DNA from 3 places in the Mesorhizobium sp. KR2-14 genome. Region 2 is predicted to be linked to each of the others. Evidence: predicted binding sites of a transcription regulator. Region 2 holds the regulator's gene; each other region holds the start of a gene.
The links. The regulator PhoB, encoded in region 2, activates phosphate uptake and scavenging genes when phosphate is short. The targets are predictions, from matches to a motif close to TGTCATNNANCTGTCAT.

Region 1 (7,612 bases), on a different contig from region 2:
GACATGGCCTTGCGCTCCGACTGGCCGAAGACGAGCCCGTAGCCGCGCGTGAACTGCGGCGGGACCTTTGCCGAGCCCTTGAACTGCGTGACCATCTGGCACTCGGTGACACGGATGCGACCGAGCGGCACGGCGAAGGGCAGTTCCGGCACTTCCAGCTCCAGCTCGACCTCGCCGATGCGGATCTCGCCGACGAAGGGATGGTTGCGGCCATAGCCGCGCTGGGTGGAATAGCCGAGCGCGAGCAGGAAACCCTCGTCGCCGCGGGCGAGCGCCTGCAGGCGCAGGTCACGCTCGATGGGGAAGTCCAGCGGCTCGCGCGTCAGGTCGCCGGTTATGTGATCCAGCGGCATGTCGCCATCGCCTTCGATCAGGCCCTCATGCGCCAGGATTTCCGAGACGCGCGGCATGCGCCCGCCCTCGGCCTCGCGCTGCTCGGGTTCTTCGACCGGCGCGCCGGCCGCGATCTCGGGGTCGAGCAGGCGGTGCGTGTAGTCGAAGGTGGGGCCGAGCAACTGGCCCCCGGGCAGGTCCTTGTAGGTGGCGGACACGCGGCGCTCGACCAGCATGGCGCCGGTGTCGATGGCGTTGGTGTAGCCGAAGCGCGGCAGCGTGGTGCGATAGGCGCGCACCAGGAAGATCGCCTCGATCAGGTCGCCGCGCGACTGGGCGATGGCAAGTGCTGCCAGCTCGCGATCATAGAGCGAGCCTTCGGCCATGACGCGGTCGACGCCGAGCGCGAGCTGTTCCACGATCTGGTCGATGCGCAGCGCCGGCACCGAACGGTCGCCGCGGCGGCGGTCGGCAAGCAGCTTGTGCGCGTTGGAAATGGCGGCATCGCCGCCTTTGACGGCCACATACATGGGTCAGGCCTCCGTGGTCTTGATGCGCGTGGTGCGCGGCAGGCAGGCCACCCCTTCGGGTGCCGCCAGGATGACGTCGACGCCGCGCGGGAAGCGGGCGCGGTTCTGCTTCCACTGCTCGACAAAATGGCGCGGCAGGGAAACGGGTGCAAAAGCGAGCGATGTCTCGATGCCGGGGCCTTCGAGCTGAAGCGTCTCGCCGCCGGACAGGCTCGGCACCTGCAGGATGAGCGTGGTGGAACGGTCGGGATATTCCTGCGACCCTTGCGCGAAATTCTCGAGCGAGATCAGCTCGGCCGGGTCCGACACGAGCGCGAAATGCGCATCCGCCGGGGTGTGGGCCAGCGGCGCGCCGGTGTGAAAGCCGAGCCAGTGGCGAGCGGCCGCGGAAGCCTGCAGGGCCGGATCGAGCCAGAGAGGCGTGTCGGCATCGCAGAGCGCGAGAGCGACGGCAGCCGCCACCGGCGCGAGCGGCGCGGGCGGAGCAGTGAGTTCGCCGCAGGGCTGGATGGTGCCGGGGCGGGCCATGGCGTCCATGACCGCGCGGAACACCACCTGCGCGTCAAAGACCGGATTGGCGAAGCCGCCGTCTATTGCCTCGGTTTGCATCAGTCCTCTCCGCGTACCATGGTGAAGAAGTCGACCTTGGTCGCCGCCGTCTCGGCTCGGCGACGGTCGTCGGCTTCGGCCTGCGCTGCCTGCAGCGGCGCGATGATTTTCGTTTCGATGTCGCCGCGGCGCGACGTGTCCTGCCACAACGCGTCGGCTATGGCCGAAAGCAGCGCCTTCTCCTTGTCGCGGCCGAGCGCGTAGGCGTGGCCCACCGCGCCGCCTTCCACGCGCACCGTGGCACGGGTGACGGTCGCCTCGCCGAAATTGAACGGCGCACCGCCGCCGCCGATGCGCCCGCGCACGGTGACCAGCCCGGTTTCGGGTCCGCGCAGCCGCTGCGCGTCGCGCGGCAGGCCGGCCTCGTCCCACAGCGCCTTCAGCGTTTCGCCCGGCGCATTGGCCAGCGCGGCCATTGCCGCCTTGCGCGCCTGCGCCTCTTCCTGTTCGTGCCGCCTGTCGGTCTTCATGGCCGCTCCATCGCCTTCCATATTTGTCTATTGCTCTATACAACTGAACAAATTATATTGGCTTTCTAGCGGCTGTCCATGACGGCTGAATGACGGAGCGAAAAATGAGTTCGACGGTTGGCGAAAGCGGCATGGAACGCCGAAGCGGGGTGGCGCTGTGGCGGCAGGTGGCCGACCGCATCCGGCTGGGCATCAGCAACGGCACGCTCGGCGAAGGCGGCAAGCTGCCGCCGGAGATCACGCTGTCGCAGCTATTCGGCGTGAACCGCCACACGGTGCGAGCGGCGATTTCGGCACTGGTGCAGGAAGGCGTGCTGCGCGCCGAGCAGGGGCGCGGCACCTTCATCGAAAGCCGCAAGCGGCTAGCCTATCCGATCAGCACCCGCACCCGGTTTTCGACCGGCTTGCAGGACCAGACGCGAGCGCGAAAGGCGATATTGCTCGGCCATGTGGTAGAGCCGGCAACGGAACGCGTGGCCGAGGCGCTGGGCATCGAGACAGGCGCGCCGGTGTTGCGGCTGGAAACCGTGACGGAGGCAGACAACCGGCGCATCTCGCGTGCAACGAACTGGTTCGACGCCACGCGTTTTGCCGGGTTCGCGGATGTCTTTGCCGAGACGGGGTCGGTGACCGCGAGCTTCGCGCGCTTTGGCGTGGACGACTATGTGCGCCGCACCACGCTGATATCGTCACGGCATGCGGATGCCGACGACCTCGACAACCTGAAACTGTCGCCCGGCGCCATCGTGCTGGTGACCGTGGCCATCAATGACGATCTCGAGGGCAGGCCAATCCAGTTCGCCGAGACGCGCTTTGCCGCCGATCTGGTGGAGCTGACGATAGAGACGTAGGGGCAGCTTACCTACCTTCGGTAGTGCTGTCGTCTACTGAGGCTCGCTGATCTTACCGGCCTGTACCCCCACCCCTAGCCCCTCCCCACAAGGGGGAGGGGGACGATTTTGCCGCCCCGACCGCCAAAGCCGGCCAAGGGTGGTGTTAGGCAGCTACACAGCAGAATTCCCCCTCCCCCTTGTGGGGAGGGGCTAGGGGTGGGGGTCATTTCAAATGCAGACAGGAGAGGATCAGGCCTCTCTCACACCGCTATCGAATGCCGCGCGCCGTTGTTGCCCAGATAGGCGTCGAAGGCCGAGACCACCGCGCGTACCACCGGGCGGCCGCGGTCGGTGACGACAAAGCGGTCGCCTTCGCGCACGATCAGGCCGTCCTCGTCCTCCGCCACCAACCGGTCGGCCAGATCGATCACCGGCGCTCCACCGGCGCCGAAGCTGCGGGCGAACTCGGACCGCGAGAAGAAGAAGTCGCACATCAGCCGCTCGATCACCCAGGCGCGCATGCGGTCTTCCTCCGACAGCGCAAACCCCTTTGTGACGGCAAGCCCGCTTTCGGACACCAGCCGCTCATATTCGCCGGTGGCGGTGCTGTTCTGGACATAGCCCTGAGGCAGCTTGCCGATAGAAGAGGCGCCGAAGCCGATCAGCGTGTCGAGATCATCCACCGTATAGCCCTGGAAATTGCGGCGCAGCCGGCCTTCGCGATGGGCAACCGCCATGGAGTCCGCCGGCTTGGCGAAGTGGTCGATGCCGATCGTCTGATAGCCGTGGCCCGAAATGATATCGGCCGCGCGGCTGGACTGCTCAAAACGCTCCATCACGTCCGGCAGCGCTGCCTCGTCGATCATGGTCTGGTGCTTGCGCATCCACGGCACATGGGCATAGCCGAACAGCGCGATGCGGTCGGGCGCCAGCGAAAGCGCCTGTTCCACGGTCGCCGCGACGCTGTCTGCCGTCTGGTGCGGCAGGCCGTAGAGCAGGTCGAGATTGACCGACTGCGCGCCGCGCGCGCGGGCGGCATCCACCACCGCCTTGGTCTGCGCAAAGCTTTGCTCGCGGTTGATCGCGGTCTGCACTCTCGGGTCAAAGTCCTGCACGCCGAGGCTGACGCGGGTCATGCCGATTTCGGCCAGCGCGTCGAAGCGCGCCTCGTCCATGTCGTTGGGGTCGATCTCGACGCTGATCTCGGCATTTTCACGGAAGGAGAAGCCCGTGCGCAGGATAGCGTTCAGCACGCGCATGTCGTCCGGCGTGAGCATGGTTGGCGAGCCGCCGCCGAGGTGCAGCGCGCCTACCTCGGCCTTGCCCGCCACGAGTTCGGCCACCGTGACGATCTCGCGGTAGAGATATTGCAGATATTTGGCGACCGGCTCGTAGCGGCGCGTCTGCCTGGTGTTGCAGGCGCAGAACCAGCACAGGCGGTCGCAATAGGGAATGTGGACGTAGAGCGAGAGCGCGGTGCCGGGCTCGATCGCACCAAGCCATTCGCGGTAGGTGGCGGAGGTGACGCCATCGTGGAAATGCGGCGCGGTGGGATAGCTGGTGTAGCGCGGAACGGGCGCTGCATGCTTGCGGATGAGATCTGGCTGCATTCGTCTGGCTCCGTGAAACTAAGCCAGACATAAAGGCGCCCCGCCCTGCGTCGTTGATCTCGATCAAGGCCGCCGGAGAGGTCCTTTGCGCCGCGCCCTGCCCCGGCGCGCGGCGAGCCCGCAGGAAAGCGGGCTCAATAATCCTTTTCGTAGAACACGCCGAGGCTGGAGTCGCCATCGGACCCCACCGCGCCCTTTGCCTTGAGGTCCTGGGTGATGTCGAGGTTGATGGTGCCGCGCGTCGAGCCCTGGGCACCCGCCTCCACGCCCAGATAGATGTTGTCCTGGATGTAGCGGCCGGCGCGCACGGCGGCATTGCCCTTGCTGTCGGTGACCACGTCGAGATCGTCGAGACCAGTAGCATTGCGCAAATTGCCCAGCAGCGAATTGTTGGAGCCGCCGGCCAGCTCGGCCGCCGCGGCGGCGAGCTGGGCGATCTGGAAGGCCGACAGCTCGTCGATGCCGCGGTCGAAGATCAGGCGGGCGAGCACTTCGTCCTGCGGAAGCTCGGGCTGCGACGAGAACGTTACGCCGATGTCGGAGGCGCGCCCCGAAACCGTGATGAACACGGTGATGTCGGTGCCCTCCGAGCGCGCCACGAAGTTGAGGAAGGGGTTGAGGTCGCCCACCAGCGTGACGGTGCCTTCATCGAAGGTGATGCGCTGGCTGAGGATGCTGAGCCGGCCGCGAATGAGCTGGAAACCGCCCACCGGCTGGATGTCGGACACAGGGCCGGTGAGCTTGACCTGGCCGCCGAGCTCGGCATCGAGCCCGCGCCCGCGCACGAAGACGCGGGCCGGCGCATTGACGCTGACCTCGAGCCGCATGACGCTCGGACGGCCGGTCGGGGTGGGCGTGCCGTCATTGGCGCGCGCACGCTTCAGCGTCTCGGCCACGGCCGGCGAGGCCTTGAGGTGCTTTACGTCGAGCGCGGCAGCACCGCCGGCAAAGCTTTCCGGCACGGTGATCTCGGCGCGGCTGACATTGATATTGCCCGACAGCACCGGATCGCGCGCGAGCGGGCCGGTGATGGCGAGGCTGCCGCCCACGGTGGCCACGACAAGCGTGCCGTCGGAATAGCGGGCATCGTTGAGCGTGATGCGGATGTCGGCCGGGAAGGCCGCCGCCGCGTCGAGCGAGATGGTGCCGGTAGCGCCGACCGAGCCGCCGGCAGCGAGATTGGCCGAGGCGTTGCGGATCGTGACCTGGTCGCCGTCGATGGTGCCCATGACCGCGATGGAGCGCAGGCGGACATTGCTGTCCGGATCGACGAATTCGGCCCCTTGCGTGGAGAACATGCCGCGGATGGAGGGCTTTTTCAGGCTGCCGGAAATGGTGGCGTTGGCCGAAAGCGTGCCGCCCGCCTGCGCGCCGCGCTCGGCGAGAAAACGGTTGGCCAGCGCCAACGGTGCCTCGCCCCGAACGGCGAGGTCCACGCCCTCGCCGGAGACCGGCACGCGGCCGCTGGCGGTGAGCGACAGACCCTGCGGACCGTTGGCGGTGGCCGACGACAGCGTCAGCACCTTGTCGGCGAAATGACCGGAGGCGGCGATTTCGAGGGGGGCTGCGCCGGCTTCTTCCAAAGCGGCTGCGCGGATGCCCGCGCCGCGCAAATTGAACGCCGCCGCCGGATTGGCGAGTTGGCCGGAAACCTTGGCGGTGCCTGAGATGTTGCCACCGAGCCGCTGATCAGGCGCGACCGCATTGAGCAGCGCAAGCGGGAAGGATTCGAGCCCGATGTCGAGCGCCAGTGCACCCTTGTCGAGCGGCACGGCGCCGTGTGCCGTGGCGCGCAGGCCATCAGGGCTGGTCACCGCCGCCTTGACGTTCAGCCAGCTGGCTGTGGAGTTGCCCTCGGCTTCGAGGTTGATAGAGGCAAGACCCGCCTCGCGCAGGGCGGCGGCGGCAATCGAATTGCCCTTGAGCGAGAAGCGCACGTCCGGATTGGCACGCGTGCCGCCGATATTGGCGGTGCCGTCGACCGTACCGGCCAGCGCCAGGTCGGGGCGGACGGCGTTGGCGATGGCCAGCGGCAGCCTGGCGATGCTGACGGCGAGGTCCAGCTTTTCGTCGATCTCTCCGCGCGCGCTGACGCGCCCGCCGCCGACGTCGAGCACGAGATCGTCGATGGATATCTTTTCGCCGCGCATCTGCAGGGCGGCCGGTTCGGCAAGCTTGGCCGAAAGGTTGCCCTGGGTCAGCTGCGCCTGCTGCAGGGCGAGCCGGTAGCCGCCCTCGACCGGCGACAGCGCGCCGGCGGCAGCGGCGACAGCGCCATTCTCGAGCTTCGCGTTGGCCGCAAAATTCGTCGTCTGGCCTTCGTGCCGGGCGGTGGCCTGCAGCGTGGCGACATCGACGCCGCCGGCGACAAGCTTGCTGGCATTCAACGAGCCGTCGGCGATCGGCACGCCGAACAGGTCGGCAACGGTCGCGTTGAGATCGGCCTTGCCGACATGGACGGTGTCGACCACCAGCTTGTTGATCTCGGCGTGGACCGTGGCGTTCTGCCTGCCGTCCTGATGGGTCAGCGCAATGTCGGCGTTGACCGCGCCGGTGGCATGCTTCAGCAGCAATGCCGCAGCGGTGGAAACGTCGGCGGCGGCGAGCGACAGCTTGCCGTCGAGCAGGCCGCCCCTGTCCTGCGTCACATCGCCGGTGATTTTGGCGCCACCTGCGGTGAATTTCAGGTCGCTTAGGCGCTTTTCGTCTTCATTGGCGGCAATGGCCGAGGCGAGATCGACCCTTACGCCGTCGAGGAAGGCGTTACCGGTCACATTGCCGTTGAGGTCGCCCTTCTGCAGCGTGCCTTCGAAGTCGAGCACGGCATCTTTCAGCGTCTTGCCGACCAGCGTGCCGCTGGGCACTTCCGCGCCGAAGGTCAGGCCGATCAGCCCTTCGGTGCCGGAAGCGCGGCCCTTGGCGGTGAGACGGCCGGCAGTCTTGTCGGACACCAGCGCCAGATCGGCCACAGAGAGGTCGAAGCCGAAATCGGCCGCACCCGTGGCGAAGCGGCCATCGGCCTTGGCCTCGACCTGGTCGTTGAAGATGCGCAGCTGCCGCGCCACAAGGCCGGTCTCGCCGCGCGCGACACCGCCGGCGATGCGAGTTCGGCCATGCAGCAGATTGTCGGCGGCAGGCGTGCCGATGCCCAGCCCCTCGGCCATGCCATCAAGCGCGAGGTCGAACGCGCCGGTGAGCGGCTTCAGCTCGCCCCTGGCGACGAGATC
Region 2 (7,612 bases):
CCTGGAAGTCCCGGCCATAGGCCGCAGACGGTTCGTCCCTTGACCGGTAGAACAGGTTCTTGTCCTCTGCCGTGCCGTCGAAGACCTCGGCGGCGACCGGCAGGTGCGGCGGGGCGCCCATTGCCGCCTGGAAGAGGTCGCCGGTGCGGAACGCCACATAGACCAGGCCGGAGACAGCGCCCGGGTCGGCTGCCGTTTCCTGCGGGCCGGAGATGCCGCCTATGCTGGCAAAGATCAGGAAGCCGGGCACGAGATCGCTGCCGTGGCTTTCCTTGCCCAGCAGCACGCGCCCCGTCGCCCGCGGCTCGCCCGACTGCACCGCCAGCTCGATGGCCGAACGACGCGCCGGATCGGTGAACATGTCATAGCCGATCATGTCGAGATGATTGCTCTGCAGCGGCTCGTACAGCAGAACCGGCGTGCGCCACTGCTGTGTCGAAGGCGGGTGTATCGGCATCGCGTTGCCGTGGACTTCCGCGATACGGCTTTCCAGCGAACGCTCATTTCCGTGCTTGTCGAGACCGAGCAGCCCGATGCCGTGCAGGCCCTTGAAATTCTCGGGGACGTCGAGCGCCGCGAAATAGGCGGTGAACTCCGCGCTCGACATTTCCCCGCCCCGCGCCTGCAGGAAGGCCTGGGTGGAACGCAGGAGCGAAAGCTGCAGGTCCAGGCGGCCCTCGACGCGGTTCATCGCGTCGTCCACGACCGCCTCGAACTTGAACCGGGCCGCCTCCTTGGAGGCGACATAGGCGAAGCCCGCCATTCCCAGGCTGGCAAGCGCTACAGCCAGGAACGCCGCAAGGGAAAAGACCTTCTTCACAGGGCGGGCTTGTCCGTCGCTCATATCAAACCCTTCTTAAGGGGTGATAAGACTATTGCAACGACGAGGCCATGGAAACGGTTCTAAGCGGCATCAACCATTCGGCCGATGCCATTTATGCCGCGCGCGCCATGGCCCGGCCCGGGTATCGCACCGGGCGGGCATTTGCCGAGAATGATCATGCCGAGCACCTCGTCCTTGGTAACGTCGTGCGTGTGTGCGGTGCCCACGACCTGCCCGTTCTTCATCACGCAGACGCGGTCGGCGAGGTCGAAGACATCGTGGATGTCATGGCTGATCAGGAAGATGCCGATGCCGTCGGCCTTGAGCTGCCTGACCAGTTCGCCCACCTGCGCCGTTTCCTGAGGCCCGAGTGCCGCCGTCGGCTCGTCCATGATCAGGATGCGGGCGTTGAACAGGATCGCCCGCGCAATCGCCACCGACTGGCGCTGGCCGCCCGAAAGCTTGCTCACCGGCTCCTTGAAGCGCTGGAAGCGCGGGTTGAGCCTGCCCATCACCTTGCGCGCCTCGGCCTCCATGGCCACGTCGTCCAGCGTGCCCCAGCCGGTCCTGAGTTCCCGGCCCAGGAACAGGTTGGCGGCGGCATCGACATTGTCGGCCAGCGCCAGCGTCTGGTAGATCGTCTCGATGCCATATCTCTTGGCGTCGCGCGGATTGCCGATCGTGGCCTCCTCGCCATTGACGAGGATGGTGCCGGCATCGCGCCGGTAGGCGCCCGACAGGATCTTGATCAGCGTCGACTTGCCGGCGCCATTGTGCCCGAGCAGCGCCACCACCTCGCCCGCATGCAGGTCGATCGAGGCATCGTCGACGGCGCGGATGCCGCCGAAGGCGATGGAAATGTTCCTCAGTTCCACGAGGGGAGTGCGCATCTGGTCCATCATGCCCTCCGGTTTCACTGCACGCGACGGCGGTAGAGCGTGTCGAGCCACACGGCCGCGACCAGCACGATGCCAACCACGATGTTCTGCAGCGGCGTGTCCATGCCCAGAAGCACCATGCCCGACTGCAGCGACTGCATCAGCACCGCGCCCAGCATGGCCCCGGCTACCGTGCCGACGCCCCCCGAAAGCGAGGTGCCCCCGATGACCGCTGCGGCGATCACCAGCAATTCGTCCAGGGTGCCCTGCGCATTGGTGGCCGCGTTCAGCCGCGCCGTCGAGATCGCCGCGCCGATGGCCGCCAGGAAGCCCATGAGCATGAAGATCTTCATCGTCACCCAGCGGGTGTTGATGCCGGCCAGTTCCGCCGCCTCCGGGTTGCCGCCGATGGCGAAGACATAGCGGCCGAAGCGGGTGCGGATGGCGATGAAGGTCATGATGATGCCCGCCGCGATCGCGATCAGCACCGGAATGGCGATGCCATGGGCGACGAACAGCCCGCCATCGGGAATCGCGATGTTATTGGCCTCGGCATATTTCTTCACCGTGCCGCTCGGCCATGGGTAGGAATTGGCGACCCACACCGCCAGCAGGATGACGAGGCAGGCGACAGCGCCCAGAAACATTTCGGCCCAGACCGGGCGGAGCGGAAAGCGGAAGCGCTTGCGCTGGTTTCTGCCCGAGACCAGCATCAGGATCACCGCCGCGCAGGCAACGAGGCCGACGACCCAGCTCCAGGTCGCGCCGATCGCCCCTTCCGGTCCCCCGCCCATCAGGCGGAAGGTGGCATCCATCGGCGCCACCGTCTGACCGCTGGTCACCCACCAGGCCGCGCCGCGCCACACCAGCAGCCCGCCCAGCGTGACGATGAAGGCGGGGACCCCCAGATAGGCGATGATGAAGCCGTGCAGTGCCCCGATGGCAAGGCCGACGGTCAGGCCAGCCGCCAGCGCGATGATCCAAATCGATGGATCGCCGAGCGAATAGCCGGCGAAGCGCGGCAGGATGATCGCCTGGGTCACGCCCATGATCATGCCGCATACGCCCAGGATCGAGCCGACCGAAAGGTCGATGTTGCGCGTGACGATGACCAGCACCATGCCCGTCGCCATGACAGCGACCGACGAGGACTGCACCGAAAGGTTCCAGAGGTTGCGCGGGGTCAGGAACAGGCCGTTCGACAGGATGTGGAAGCCGATCCAGATCAGCAGCAGCGCGCCGACCATGCCCAGCATGCGCGTGTCGAGTTCCGTCGCCTGCAGGAAACGCCCGATGGCCCCGGCCTCCGAAGCTCGCGCCCGGTCCGCAAGCCCATGCCCGGCAGTGTCCTGCGCCGCGGGCTCCTGCGTTGTCACTTCGGTCATGACGTCCTCCCGCCCGGTCCGGTCTTGCGCCGGTCTCAGGACCTCATCCTAGCGCACGCCCTTGGAAACACGGAATCGATTTTCCGGAGAGGCACTTTGTGCGAACTGAACACCGCGTGCCCGGCGGCATGCGGCGGCGAATGAAACGCCGCGGTTTCTCCTCAAACCGCGGCGTCCAACGAGCCGGACAGCGGCAGGCGGCCGCGTCTTGCCCGCCCCGTGCGGAACCGAACGAGCCGGCCTAGTCGCAGGCCGCGACCGAACCCGCCTTCACGCCCTGGCAGACCACGTCCTTGGAAACCCAGCCGGCGTCGATGACGACGTTGAGGTTGTCCCTGGTGATCGGCATCGGCTTGAGGAAGACCGAGGTCATCTCGACCTTGCTGGGGCCGTCCGACCACTTGGTCGCGTTCGGGATCTCATCCATCTTCTTGCCGTCGGCGAGCTGTGCGGCGATCTCGGCCGCGGCCTTGCCAAGCTCGCGCGAGTCCTTCCACACCGACACGGTCTGCGTGCCGAGCGCGATGCGGTTGAGCGCGGCATGATCGCCGTCCTGGCCCGAAACCGGCACCGAGCCGGCCAGGCCCTGTGCCTCGAGCGCGGCCACCGCGCCGCCGGCGGTGCCATCGTTGGAGGCCACCACCGCGTCGACCTTGTTGTCGTTGGCGGTCAGGAACTGCTCCATGTTCTTCTGGGCGTTGGCCGGCAGCCAGCCGTCGGTATAGGCCTCGCCGACATTCTTGATCTTTCCGGCGCCGATGGCCTCCTTCAGCACTTCCATCTGCCCGGCGAACAGGAAGTCGGCGTTCGGGTCGGCGCCGTTGCCCTTGATGAAGACGTAGTTGCCTTCAGGCTTCACGGCATAGACGGCCTTGGCCTGCAGGCGGCCTACTTCCTTGTTGTCGAAGGTCAGGTAGAAGGCATCCTTGTTCTCGATCAGGCGGTCGTAGCCCACCACCGGAATGCCCTCGGCCACGGCCTTCTCGACCGCCGGCCCGATGGCGCTGGCGTCCTGCGCCAGGATGATCAACGCGTTGGCGCCCTGCGAGATCAGGCTTTCCACGTCGGTCAGCTGCTTGGCCGCCGAGGACTGGGCGTCGGCGGAAATGTATTTGTCGCCCGAAGCTTCGAGCGCGGCCTTGATCGCCGCTTCGTCGGTCTTCCAGCGCTCCTCCTGGAAGTTCGACCAGGAAACGCCGATGATCTTGTCCTTCGCCTGCGCCACGCCTGCCAGCGACACCGACAGCGCGACACCCGCCAGCAAGGCGGTTGCAAACATCTTCATGATTTCCTCCCTGCGCCCCCTCCAGGGCGCGATGACGATGGCCTGGGGCCCTTGTCGAGGCTATTATTTCGAACCTCGAAAAAATAGTGTCGTAACCCTGAAGTTCTGTCAACATCCCGCCGAAGGTTGACGCGGCGCACGCGAACTGGAATCTGCGCAGCGCAACAAGGCTCCGGGAGGAAATGCCGAAATGCCGGTGGCGATCCGTCACGACGATCTGCGCAAGCGCAACCGCGCCATGGTCATCGCGGCCGTGCGGCGCGCGGGCCAGCCGTCCCGCACCGAGATCGCGGGGACCACGGGCCTCAGCCATTCCACCATCTCGGCCATTTCCGCCGACCTCATCGCCGAAGGCATCCTCGCCGAAAAGGCGGCTGAAGCCGCAAGCTCGAAGCGCGGCCGCCCGCAGGTAGCGCTCGGCCTCGCCCCGGAAGCTGCCGAAGTCATCACCGTGGTGCTGTCGCTCAATTTCCTGTCGGTCGCCGTGGTCGACTACGCCGGGCAGGTGGTCGCATCGGAAGAGCGCCGGCTGGAGACGCTGGCCACCGGGCGCGAAGCGCTGCTCGGCGACTGCGTCGCCATGGTGCGCCGGCAGGTCGAGGCCCGCCGGGCCGTAGGCCATCGCGTGCTGCGCATCGGCATGGCCGTGCAGGGCATCACCGATGCCGGCTCGCGCATGATGCTGTGGTCGCCGATCACGCCGCACGCGCATCTCGAATTCGCCGACCGGATCGAAGCCGCCACCGGCATCCCCGCCACCGTGGAGAACGACTGCAACATGATCGCGGTGGCGCTGCGCTGGCGAAAGCCCGAGCGCTACCGCAACGACTTCATCGCCATCCTGCTCTCGCACGGCATCGGCATGGGCATGGTGCTGAAGGGGGAGCTGTTCACCGGCACGCAATCGTCGGGCTGCGAGTTCGGCCACATGATCCACCGGCCCGACGGGGCGCTGTGCCGCTGCGGCCGGCGCGGCTGCGTGGAAGCCTATGCCGGCAACTACGCCATCTGGCGCAATGCGCGGGGCCAAAGCGAGGACCAGGCGCCGCTGGCAGACATTTCGGACGAAGAGATACGCGCCATGGCCGACAGGGCGCGGGCGGCCGACGGCCCGGAGCGCGAGGCCTTCCGCATCGCCGGCGAAGCCATCGGCTTCGGCCTCGGCAGCCTGTTTGCGCTGATCGACCCCGCACCCGTCGCGCTGGTCGGCATCGGCGCGACCGCCTTCGACCTCATCGAGCCGGCGCTGCGCTCAGCTATCGACAAGACCGCGGGCGGCCAGCACAACAAGGCGATCTCCTTCGACACCTTGCCGAACGAACGGCCGCTGATCCGCGAAGGCTGCACAATGACCGCCCTCACCTTCCTTGACCGCGAAATCTTCGCGCCGGGCCCTGCGCCGCTAAGCGCCGCGGGCGCGGCTTGAGCGGCGGCCGGGCCGGGCTCAGTCCTCGCGGATGGCGTAGCCCGAGCCTCGGATGGTGCGGATCACATCCGGCAGGTTGCCGGGATTGATCGCCTTGCGCAGGCGGCCCACATGCACGTCCACCGTGCGCTCGTCGATATAGATCGTCTCGCCCCAGACATTGTCGAGCAGCTGCCCGCGCGAGAAGACGCGGCCGGGGTGGCGCATCATGAATTCCAGCAGGCGGAATTCGGTGGGCCCGAGCTTGATCTCGCTCTTGCCGCGATAGACGCGGTGCGCCTCGCGGTCGAGCATGATGTCGCCCACCTTCAGCACGCTGGACAGAACCTCGGGCTTGGCGCGGCGCAGCAGCGCCTTCACCCGCGCCATGAATTCCGGCGTCGAGAACGGCTTGACCAGATAGTCGTCGGCGCCGGTGGAAAGGCCGCGCACGCGGTCGCTCTCCTCGCCGCGCGCCGTCAGCATGATGATGGGCAGGCGCTCGGTCTCGGGGCGCATCCTCAGGCGGCGGCACAGTTCGATGCCGGAGACCGCCGGCAGCATCCAGTCCAGCACCAGAAGGTCGGGCACATTCTCCTGCAGGCGGATTTCCGCCTCGTCGCCACGTGGCACGACCTCGACCTGATAGCCTTCCGATTCCAGATTGTAGCGGAGCAGGACGCCCAGCGGCTCCTCGTCCTCCACTACCATGATTTTCGGGGCGATCATCACTTTTCCGGTCTCCCGCTCAGGTCGTCGATTCCGGCGCCGAAAGCGAGGTCTCGTCGAACTTCGGCCGGTTGGGCGGCAACTGCTGGCCAGTCATCACATAGTAGGCGTTCTCGGCGATGTTGGTGACATGGTCGCCGATGCGCTCGAGGTTCTTGGCGCAGAACAGAAGATGCGTGCAGGCGGTGATGTTGCGCGGATCCTCCATCATGTAGGTCAGCAGCTCGCGGAACACGGAGGTGTACTTCACGTCGATGTTCTCGTCCGCCGCGCGCAGCGCCTTCAGGCCTTCGGGCTGGCGGGTCACATATCTGTCGACCACGCCGTTGATCTGCTCCAGCACCATGTCCGACATCGTCTCGATGGAGTGGGCGAGGCTGCGCGGCGTGGCGCTCTCACCCACGGCGCCGACGCGCTTGGCGATGTTCTTGGCAAGGTCGCCGATCCGCTCCAGGTCGCCGGCCATGCGGATCGCGCCCACCACGGCGCGCAGGTCCTGCGCCATGGGCTGCCGCTTGGCGATCAGCGTGATGGCGCGGTCGTCCAGCTCGCGCTGGCGCGCGTCCATCACCGCGTCGTCGGAAATCACCCGCTGGGCAAGCGCATTGTCGGAATTGACCAGCGCCCGGATGGCGCCACAGACCATGGCGCCGGCCAGATCGCCCATGTCGCGCAGCAGCCGGTCGATGTGCCCCAGTTCCTCGTCAAAGGACGTGACGGTGTGTTTGCCCATGATCATGTCTTTGCAATCCTTTGTCCGGCGTGCGGATCAACCGCGAGTCAGCCAAACCGGCCGGTAATGTAGTCCTGCGTGCGCTTGTCGTCGGGGTTGGTGAACATCTTGTCGGTGTCGCCCTCCTCGACCAGCTGGCCCAGATGGAACATGGCCGTGCGCTGCGAAACGCGCGCCGCCTGCTGCATGGAGTGGGTGACGATGACGATGGTGTAGTTCTGGCGCAGCTCGTCGATCAGCTCTTCCACGCGTGCGGTGGCGATCGGATCGAGCGCCGAGCATGGCTCGTCCATCAGGATCACCTCTGGCGAAACGGCGATGGCGCGGGCGATGCACAGGCGCTGCTGCTGGCCGCCGGAAAGCCCGGTGCCCGG
Region 3 (7,612 bases), on a different contig from region 2:
TCACCGCTACTACGGCACTCGGGCCACTCGCAGTCATCATGGCCACCGGCTTCCGGCTTGATCTGCCAATCTGGCAGGGCATATTTGCCGGCTGTCTCGCCGGGGCTGGCTGGGTAATGGGGCTGAAACTGACCCGCCATCCCTTGTTCGACGAGTTGCTCAAGACCCTCTCGCTTCGCCGCTTCGCCGTCCAGCAGCTCCGAGAGATGCCCTAAATAGCCGACTCGCAGGAACGTCGCAGTGCCCGGACGCGCCACGCTGCGATTGCGCGGAGACCGTAGATTCTCAGGGCGTGTGCCGTCCGAGGGCCTCGGCAAGGCGCATGCGCATATGCGCCATAGGGTCACCCATCCGCATCAGGTAGTCGAGAGGCGGCAGCACCGCCAGGCGCGGCGACAGCTCGAAAGCGAGCTTGAACAGCTCTAGCCCGGCCGCGCGCTGCCCCCGCACGATGTGCGAGATGGCAGACCAGTAGGCCCGCTTGCCGAGATTGCCATAGACGCGCCGCCGCAGCCCGCCAACGCCGGGCGCAGCAGCAGCGTCGCGGGTGAAGAAACTGTCGAAGGTCTGCCTGGTTTCGACCAGATCGCGCTTGAAATCGCGCCAGAAGATGGCCGAGATGTTGGCACCATGCACGCGCCTGATGCCGTGCACCGCGTTGGTCACCGCCACGCGGCGGTTCAGCGACAGCCTGAGGTAAAGCTCGAGATCCTCGTTGAAGGCTACGTCGGTTCGGAAATGGCCGACGCGCTTGAGATCGGCCGTCCGCACGAGGGCCGCCCCGCCGCCGAACAGCACCTTGGAAGGCAACGAGCGCTCCAGCGTGAACGCCTCCGACGACAGTAAGCGCCACGGCTCGTCCGGCCTATTCTCAATTGCGGGGGGAGGGTTGGTGGTATGCCAAACCAGTTCGGCGCCGCAGGCGAGCGAAACGTCACTCTCCTTCTCCAGCACTGTCAGGGCACGCGCGAAGCAGCCTTCGACGAGCAGGTCGTCGGCGCACAGCAGCATGAAATACTTCGACGCCGCCCAGTCCACGCCCTCGTTGTAGGAGGCGTGGTGGCCAAGGTTCTTGTCGCGCGCAACAAGCGTGATGCGCTTGTCGTGCTTCATCAGCCTGCGTGCCACCGCGACGCTGTCATCGGTCGAGGCGTTGTCGACGATCAGTATCCGGATGTCATCGACGCCCTGGACGCTGATGCTGGCAACGCATTCCTCGAGATAGCGACCGTAGCAATAGTTGGGAATGGCGATGTCGATCAGGGCCATGGCTCGGTCTCCATGCGGCCTTGCGGCAGCGGCGTTGGACGGGAAGCCGGTGTCGCAAGCCGGTTCTCGATCACGCCGATAGCGGTCTCGTAGCGACGGACGGTCCGGTGCCGGCGAATGGCATTGAGAAAATAGCTGACACCGTAGTCGAAGGTACCCGCCGGCAGGGGCAGCGCCGTCTCAGCCGATATGCGCCTTAGCAGGGCATACTCCCTGCGGTCGCAGCGCCACGACCGCATCGGCATGAATTTCACCCGGCCGGTATAGTGCCTGACCAGCGCCGTCGACCAGGCCTTGGTGTGTAGGGCCGACTTCTGGACATTGTAGCGAACCGGCAGCATCCTGCAGTCGCCGCCAAAGGTGAGGTTGAGCGCGCACTGGTCGTTGGGTACGCATTCGCTCATGTAGGCGCAGGCATGTGAATGGGCGAAGAGGTTGCGGGTGAAGCGATCGAGCGCCCGCGTCCGCAGCCACTTCGCGCCATTGATCACCATGACACCGGCGTTGAAGAAATCGGGCGAAACGCCGTTTCGATTGCAGTTCAGGGCAAAGGCGGGATCGTCGAAGCCGGTCGACACCGACAGGTCGAGACAGGCCGCGGCCGACTCCTCAAAGCCGACGATGTGCTCCAGATGCAGATCGCCGAAAGCCAAAGTATCACCGTCGAGATAGGCGATATATGCATAGTGGCGGGCAAGCTGTTCGATCACCGCCACCCTGAGATAGGTGGTCGAAGTCAGATGCTTGCCGATCGTGACCTCGTTGGCCGGCGCATAGCCCGGAGCCGGCGCGACAGCCAGGCCGTGGCCCCGCGACTCGACTGCTTGTCTGAACCGCGGCGGCACCTCGCTTTGGTAGCCGTGCTGGAACAGGAAGAAATCGACTGGCGCGCCATGCGCGAGTGCCACGGAAGCCAGCGCAAACAGCGTCATTTCGTGGTAGTTGGCGTCGGTGACATAGGCGACTGCCACCGGGCCATTTCTGGGTCCGTGATGCGCCGTGCTGGTCACGTCAGGCCCCTTTTCCGTTCGGGCAGGCGCAGGACCTGCTCCAGCAGGATCGTCTCCTGCTCCACTAGTTCGGCCAGATAGCGCGCTACCGTCGCGCGCACCTGAGCGGCTCGCGCGTCGCGCTCTTCGAGTAGCCCCTCCAGGCGCGAGATCAGCCATTCCACCTGGAACTGCTCGACATCGGCGCAATAGTCGGCGAGCCACATGTCGGCTGCGAGCACGTCGTGCTTTTCGAGATAGCCGAGCGAGATCACCGGGATGCCGACGCGCAGCGCGCAGACCACGTTGTGGAAGCGGGTTGCGACGATGACATCGGTCGCCTGCATCTGCGCCATCACGTGATGCAGTGAACTCGCGGGCTCGTAAAGCACACGCGCAAGCTCCGCCTCGGACAGTTTCGGTCGCAGGCGGGCCATGAGATCGACCACCGCGACGTGGTCGTTGTCCTGGCCCAACATCAGGCGAACCGCAAAACCGCGTCCGAGCACCAGTTCGACGAACTCGGCAAGCTTCGCGATGTAGGCTTCATAGATGCGTTGGCCCTCGCCGGTCCGGCCGCGATAGTTCATTACCCCCAGTCCGATGATCAGCGGTGCGCCCGGATAGCGCGCCAGTGGCGGGGGCACCGGCAGACTGAAGGCAAGGTCCGGGAACACCTCGTCCGCGCTGGTGTCGACCCCCAGCGACGTGACGAAGTCGCGGGAAATTGCATCGCGGAACGACCGGTACGTCGCGCAGCGGGAAGCACCGGAAAAGAAGAGCCGACTGAGGTAGTGATAGGCAGGCCCCGCCCCGATGCTGACGAAGGCAATCGCGCAGCCACGCAACCTTGCCATCGCCAGCCATTTGAAGAACACGTATGGCATTCCGAAGGGGGTGTCGCCGAAATCGTCGAAGGCGCCGGTTCCCGGCAGCACCACGATGTCAAAGCAGGCAAGCTTACGGAAGGCGCGGACAGGACCATAGAGCTTGTAAGGAAGGCGGCCAAGCAGGCGGTTCGCCCGATCGAGCCATGGCTGTTTGATACCCCGCCGCGTCAGCTTGATAGTGTTGATGCCGAAGGTCTCCGCAACGACCTTCGGCTCGGTGCAGATCACCGTCAGTTCGGCCTTGGGGCAGATGCGCGAAAGCGTCCGGATCATCGCCTCGAGCGACCCGTCATTGCCGAAATTGCCGACGCCGAACTGGCCCAGAAGGGCGATGCGCAGCGACCTTTTGCCATGATCGGAAACCGCGCTTTCGGCCGGCCGTTGCGGCGTGGGCAACCATTCGGCGCTGCCGGTGGCGCGCTCCTCCCGAATGGTAGCGGCGGCGGCCACACCGCCGGCCAATAGGCCCGGCCCCTTGCTGCCCCTGCCCACCATCAGAATGCGCCTCCGCCTCCTGCCTGCTGTTCGGGATGAACCGCATCGGCCATCGCCATGAGCTTGAGATGTATCTTCGTGATGCCCGGCCAGGTGTATTCGGCCGCCCTGGCAAGGCCGGCCTTGACGAGGTCGTGCCGCAGTGCCGACCTGGAGTGCAGGCTGCGCACGGCGTGGGATAGGAGCGTGACGAAATCACCGTTGCTGCCCCAGCGTCTCACAGGGCGAGGAGCTGTCCTGGCAGTCGTTGTCGCGTCCATGTAGGCGCCGGGTAACGGCAGCGCGATGACATTGCTGTTGCCTGGCGACATCCGCTGCGAAGCCCGGACCTTTCTCGTGTCCATCAGGTTTCTTCCGCGCCCATCGGTTAGAGTCTTTGCGGACGAGCGGCACTGCATTGCAGCGCAACTTTGCCCTGACCGTAGCATTGTGTGGCACAAGCGCGGTTTCAAACGATGGGCTTATCGGCCTACTTCTTCGGATTGGAGCCAGTGCGCAGCATTCAGCGATTTACTGACCCGGGCGAGGCTACGCATGGCCCAGCGTGGGTTCATCTCAGTTCGTTTTTTTTGGCTGCCTGCCTCTGGAATTCCGGCCAGAGCGCGCCATCTCCCGGGTCTTCCAATTTTGGTGGAATGGCCATTGCCACCAAGCGCCTGCCCGGCAGGCGGCAGGGATTTTTCTCCCGCCGTGGAGACTGGAGCGGCCGATGCGCAGTTATCTTGCCCAATCCCCTGAAATGCTCCTCCATGTTTTCCGACGATGTGCTGAACGTGATGGACGAGTTGGTGCAGCGCGCAGCCGAGGCGCTGCAGATCGATGGTCCGGTGGAACGGAACGCGTAGGAACCGCAGCTCCTTTGGTGGAGCACGAAACCGAGACATGGGCTTATTGTTTCCGGCGTGTCCGCAGCGGTTGGTCCGTTCCAAACAAATTACCGGATGCTTCCCGGGAGAATGGAGAGCGTACAAATGACCAAACACAAGGTCGGCTATCTTATCGGCAGCCTCGCAACGGCGTCGATCAACCGCAAATTGGCGACGGCGTTGGTGCGGCTTGCGCCCAAAGAGCTGGAAATGGAGGAGATTTCCTTCAGGGAACTGCCGCTTTACAGCTATGACTATGACGCTGATTTCCCACCGGAGGCGCAAGCTTTCAAAGCGGCAATCGCCGCCGTCGATGCCGTGCTGTTCGTGACGCCGGAGTACAACCGGTCGATCCCGGGCGGCCTGAAGAACGCAATAGACTGGGCCAGCCGCCCCTATGGCAGCAACTCGTTCACGCGCAAGCCGTCGGCCGTTATCGGCACCTCCCCGGGCGCAATCGGAACTGCGGTGGCGCAGCAGAGCCTGCGAAGCGTCCTCAGCTTCTGCAATTCGCCGCAGATGAACGCGCCCGAAGCCTATATCCAGTTCCGGCCCGGTCTCATCACCGATGACGGCGAGGTAACCGACCCCACCACCGAAGAGTTCCTGCGCAACTACATGGCCGAGTTCGAGGCATTCATAACGCGGGTATATACCGCCGTGCCGAAGGGGACATGACGATTGCACGTGCCGGCTGGCCCGCTTGAACGTGTCGCGAACTGTCCAGTAAGCGGCTCGACTACCGGCTGCTGTCATTGATGCGGGTCAATGCCTTCTGGGGAAACCCGTCCCACTCTGGCTGCCGCGGCATGGGCACCTCCACGACCCATCGAGCGCAGAATTTCCAAGTTTCAATGCTGAGGAGTGAGATCATGACACGCGTCAAGATGCTGGCAGGCATTGCAGTGGCCGGACTAATGATGGCGCTACCGGCGTCGCCGAGCTTTGCGCAGGAACAAACTCCCTATCAGACGGCCCAGCAGCAACAACAAGGCGGGCCGCAAGTTCAGATCAGCCCTGACCAGTTGCGTCAGATGATCCGGCAGGTCGTCCGTGAGATGATGGCGCAGCGCATGGAAGAGCAGGGAGGGCCAGAAGCCCCGAGAGGCCCGGGGCGGCCCGGAGCCGAGATGATGGGGGAGAGAGGCGGGATGATGCGCGAAAGGCTGCGTGAGCGGGCAGCCGAGGCGCGTGAAGAAGGCGGATGGCGCAAGCACCGTCACGGCCCGCCGTGGATGCGCGGCGTGGGTTTGAAGATCATCTTCGCGGTCATGGATGCCAACGGTGACGGAAAGGTGACCTTGGACGAGGTCAACGATTTCCACGCCCGCATCTTCAGGGCGATGGACGCGGATCAGAAGGGCTACTTGACCATAGAGGACATCCAGGACTTCTTCCGTGATGGCATGCATCGCGGCGGTGCTTCTGGCGATGGCGGCGGTGGAGACTACGGTCAGGAATAAGAGCTGGCCGCGCGCCACCCGCCTGTTCACGCGGAGGGTGGCGCCCAATCGAAAGTGTCGCGGCATTACACCAGGGGCATTTGCAGGAGCCCAGCTTCCCTCGAGCATAACAGTGCCGCGGCAGCCGCAGCACTCCGCGTGGTCAGCAATGAAAGTGGCGGTAGCTCGTGCTCCCAAATGCCCTTTGGCGGCCGTATGTCACATATCCTTGATCGTCCCCGGTTAGGCAGGCCCAAATCTGGAGACCGTCAATGCGCTCGACCGCACAATCAAAGCGCCCCAAAATCGGGGAGACCGTTGTCCACGCGACGGCGAGCATAAGAGATTCAACCATAGGCAGATGCTGCGAGATCTTGGAGGACAGCTCGCTGCACAGGGTCGAAGTGGGGGATTATTCCTACTTGGGGCCTCGCTGCATTGTCGGAGACGCGACGATTGGAAAGTTCTGCGCTATCGCCGCGGAAGTCAGGATTGGTGCGCCCAATCACCCGATGGACCGGCCGTCCATGCATCGTTTCAGCTACTGCCCAGAATATTACTCCGTGGATGCAGTGCGCGACGATTCCTTCTTTGATCAGCGAAGGGAAGATCGCGTTGTCATCGGGAATGATGTCTGGATTGGCCACGGGGTAATCGTGTTGCCGGGTGTAAAGGTTGGAGACGGTGCCGTGCTCGCAGCAGGCGCGGTCGTCACCAAGGACGTTAAGCCATACACTATCGCCGGTGGTGTTCCTGCAAAGATCATTCGCGAGCGGTTTACGCGAACGATCGCGGAGAGGCTCACCTCTATCGCTTGGTGGGATTGGCCATTCGAGACAATCATGGCGCGGCTCGCCGACTTTCAGTCAAGCGATATCGAGGCCTTTTGCGCGCGCTGGTCCTAGTACACCTCGCGACGCTTCTTGCTATGAAGATGCCCCACCCGGAAGGGACGGAGCATCCTGCGACGGTGCTGAGGCGGAACAGGCGACGCACGGCACAACAGCGCGGAGCGGAGGGGTTCATGGTGATGTCCAAATTCAGAACCTCACCGCGAGGTTTGCGTTGAAACCGTTATCCCGCGCGCCGGAGGCGAACTGACCGATATAGGACAAGCCGAAGCTCGAGTCGGGCGTCAGCTTGAGGTCAAGCCCGGCCTCGGCCACCGCACTGTCCCTGGCGATCGGCGCGCCGGCGATTGCGAAGGCATCACCGGCCGAGAATGCCAGCGTTGCCGTTGGCGTGGTGTCGCCAAAGGCATGCCGCCAGCCGACCAAGCCGCGCAGCGTGGCGTCAACCGTGCCGAGGCCAAGCTTGTGCTCGGCGCGCAGGCCCAGCGTGGTGAAGGTGACGTCGGTCGTGCCGCGGCGGCCGGAGAGCGCCGCCGCGCCGCCATTTTCGGCAAAGCCATTGGCATGCAGGTTGACCTGGGCGAGGTTGGCGAAGGGCTCGAAGCGGGCCCCTCCGGCCTCGATGCCATAGCCGAGCTCGCCGAAGCCTTGCAGCGTGCCGGCCCGGAAAACCGGCGTCGAGGCGCTCGGCGATGCCGGGAATGGCGACGGAGCGGCGGGTGGAGAGATCGTTCCACGTGTAGGCAAGGCCGCTCCTGAAGGCCAGATTGCCCCATTGCGTGCCGCCATAGAGGCCGAGATGGTAGTTGT

Region 1: the regulator PhoB is predicted to act here: its motif matches at 2,021-2,037, upstream of phnF (phosphonate metabolism transcriptional regulator PhnF).
Region 3: the regulator PhoB is predicted to act here: its motif matches at 6,169-6,185, upstream of ABLE86_RS21635 (DapH/DapD/GlmU-related protein).

Annotation. Positions count from the first base shown of each region.
Region 1 is NZ_JBDZDR010000005.1:196,103-203,714, reverse strand. Features, by position in the region: gene ABLE86_RS15290 (carbon-phosphorus lyase complex subunit PhnI) at 1-863, opposite strand, end outside; gene phnH (phosphonate C-P lyase system protein PhnH) at 867-1,472, opposite strand; gene phnG (phosphonate C-P lyase system protein PhnG) at 1,472-1,942, opposite strand; gene phnF (phosphonate metabolism transcriptional regulator PhnF) at 2,047-2,793, shown strand; gene hemN (oxygen-independent coproporphyrinogen III oxidase) at 3,036-4,385, opposite strand; gene ABLE86_RS15265 (translocation/assembly module TamB domain-containing protein) at 4,520-7,612, opposite strand, start outside.
Region 2 is NZ_JBDZDR010000007.1:105,268-112,879, reverse strand. Features, by position in the region: gene ABLE86_RS17705 (CHASE domain-containing protein) at 1-844, opposite strand, end outside; gene ABLE86_RS17700 (ATP-binding cassette domain-containing protein) at 904-1,722, opposite strand; gene ABLE86_RS17695 (sugar ABC transporter permease) at 1,737-3,086, opposite strand; gene xylF (D-xylose ABC transporter substrate-binding protein) at 3,328-4,371, opposite strand; gene ABLE86_RS17685 (ROK family protein) at 4,562-5,797, shown strand; gene phoB (phosphate regulon transcriptional regulator PhoB) at 5,816-6,505, opposite strand; gene phoU (phosphate signaling complex protein PhoU) at 6,525-7,238, opposite strand; gene pstB (phosphate ABC transporter ATP-binding protein PstB) at 7,286-7,612, opposite strand, start outside.
Region 3 is NZ_JBDZDR010000013.1:26,620-34,231, reverse strand. Features, by position in the region: gene ABLE86_RS21670 (oligosaccharide flippase family protein) at 1-215, shown strand, start outside; gene ABLE86_RS21665 (glycosyltransferase) at 286-1,269, opposite strand; gene ABLE86_RS21660 (glycosyltransferase) at 1,260-2,279, opposite strand; gene ABLE86_RS21655 (polysaccharide pyruvyl transferase family protein) at 2,276-3,643, opposite strand; gene ABLE86_RS21650 (hypothetical protein) at 3,643-3,987, opposite strand; gene ABLE86_RS21645 (NADPH-dependent FMN reductase) at 4,615-5,187, shown strand; gene ABLE86_RS21640 (EF-hand domain-containing protein) at 5,382-5,972, shown strand; gene ABLE86_RS21635 (DapH/DapD/GlmU-related protein) at 6,224-6,856, shown strand; gene ABLE86_RS21630 (autotransporter domain-containing protein) at 6,992-7,591, opposite strand; partial or broken gene ABLE86_RS21625 (autotransporter outer membrane beta-barrel domain-containing protein) at 7,533-7,612, opposite strand, start outside.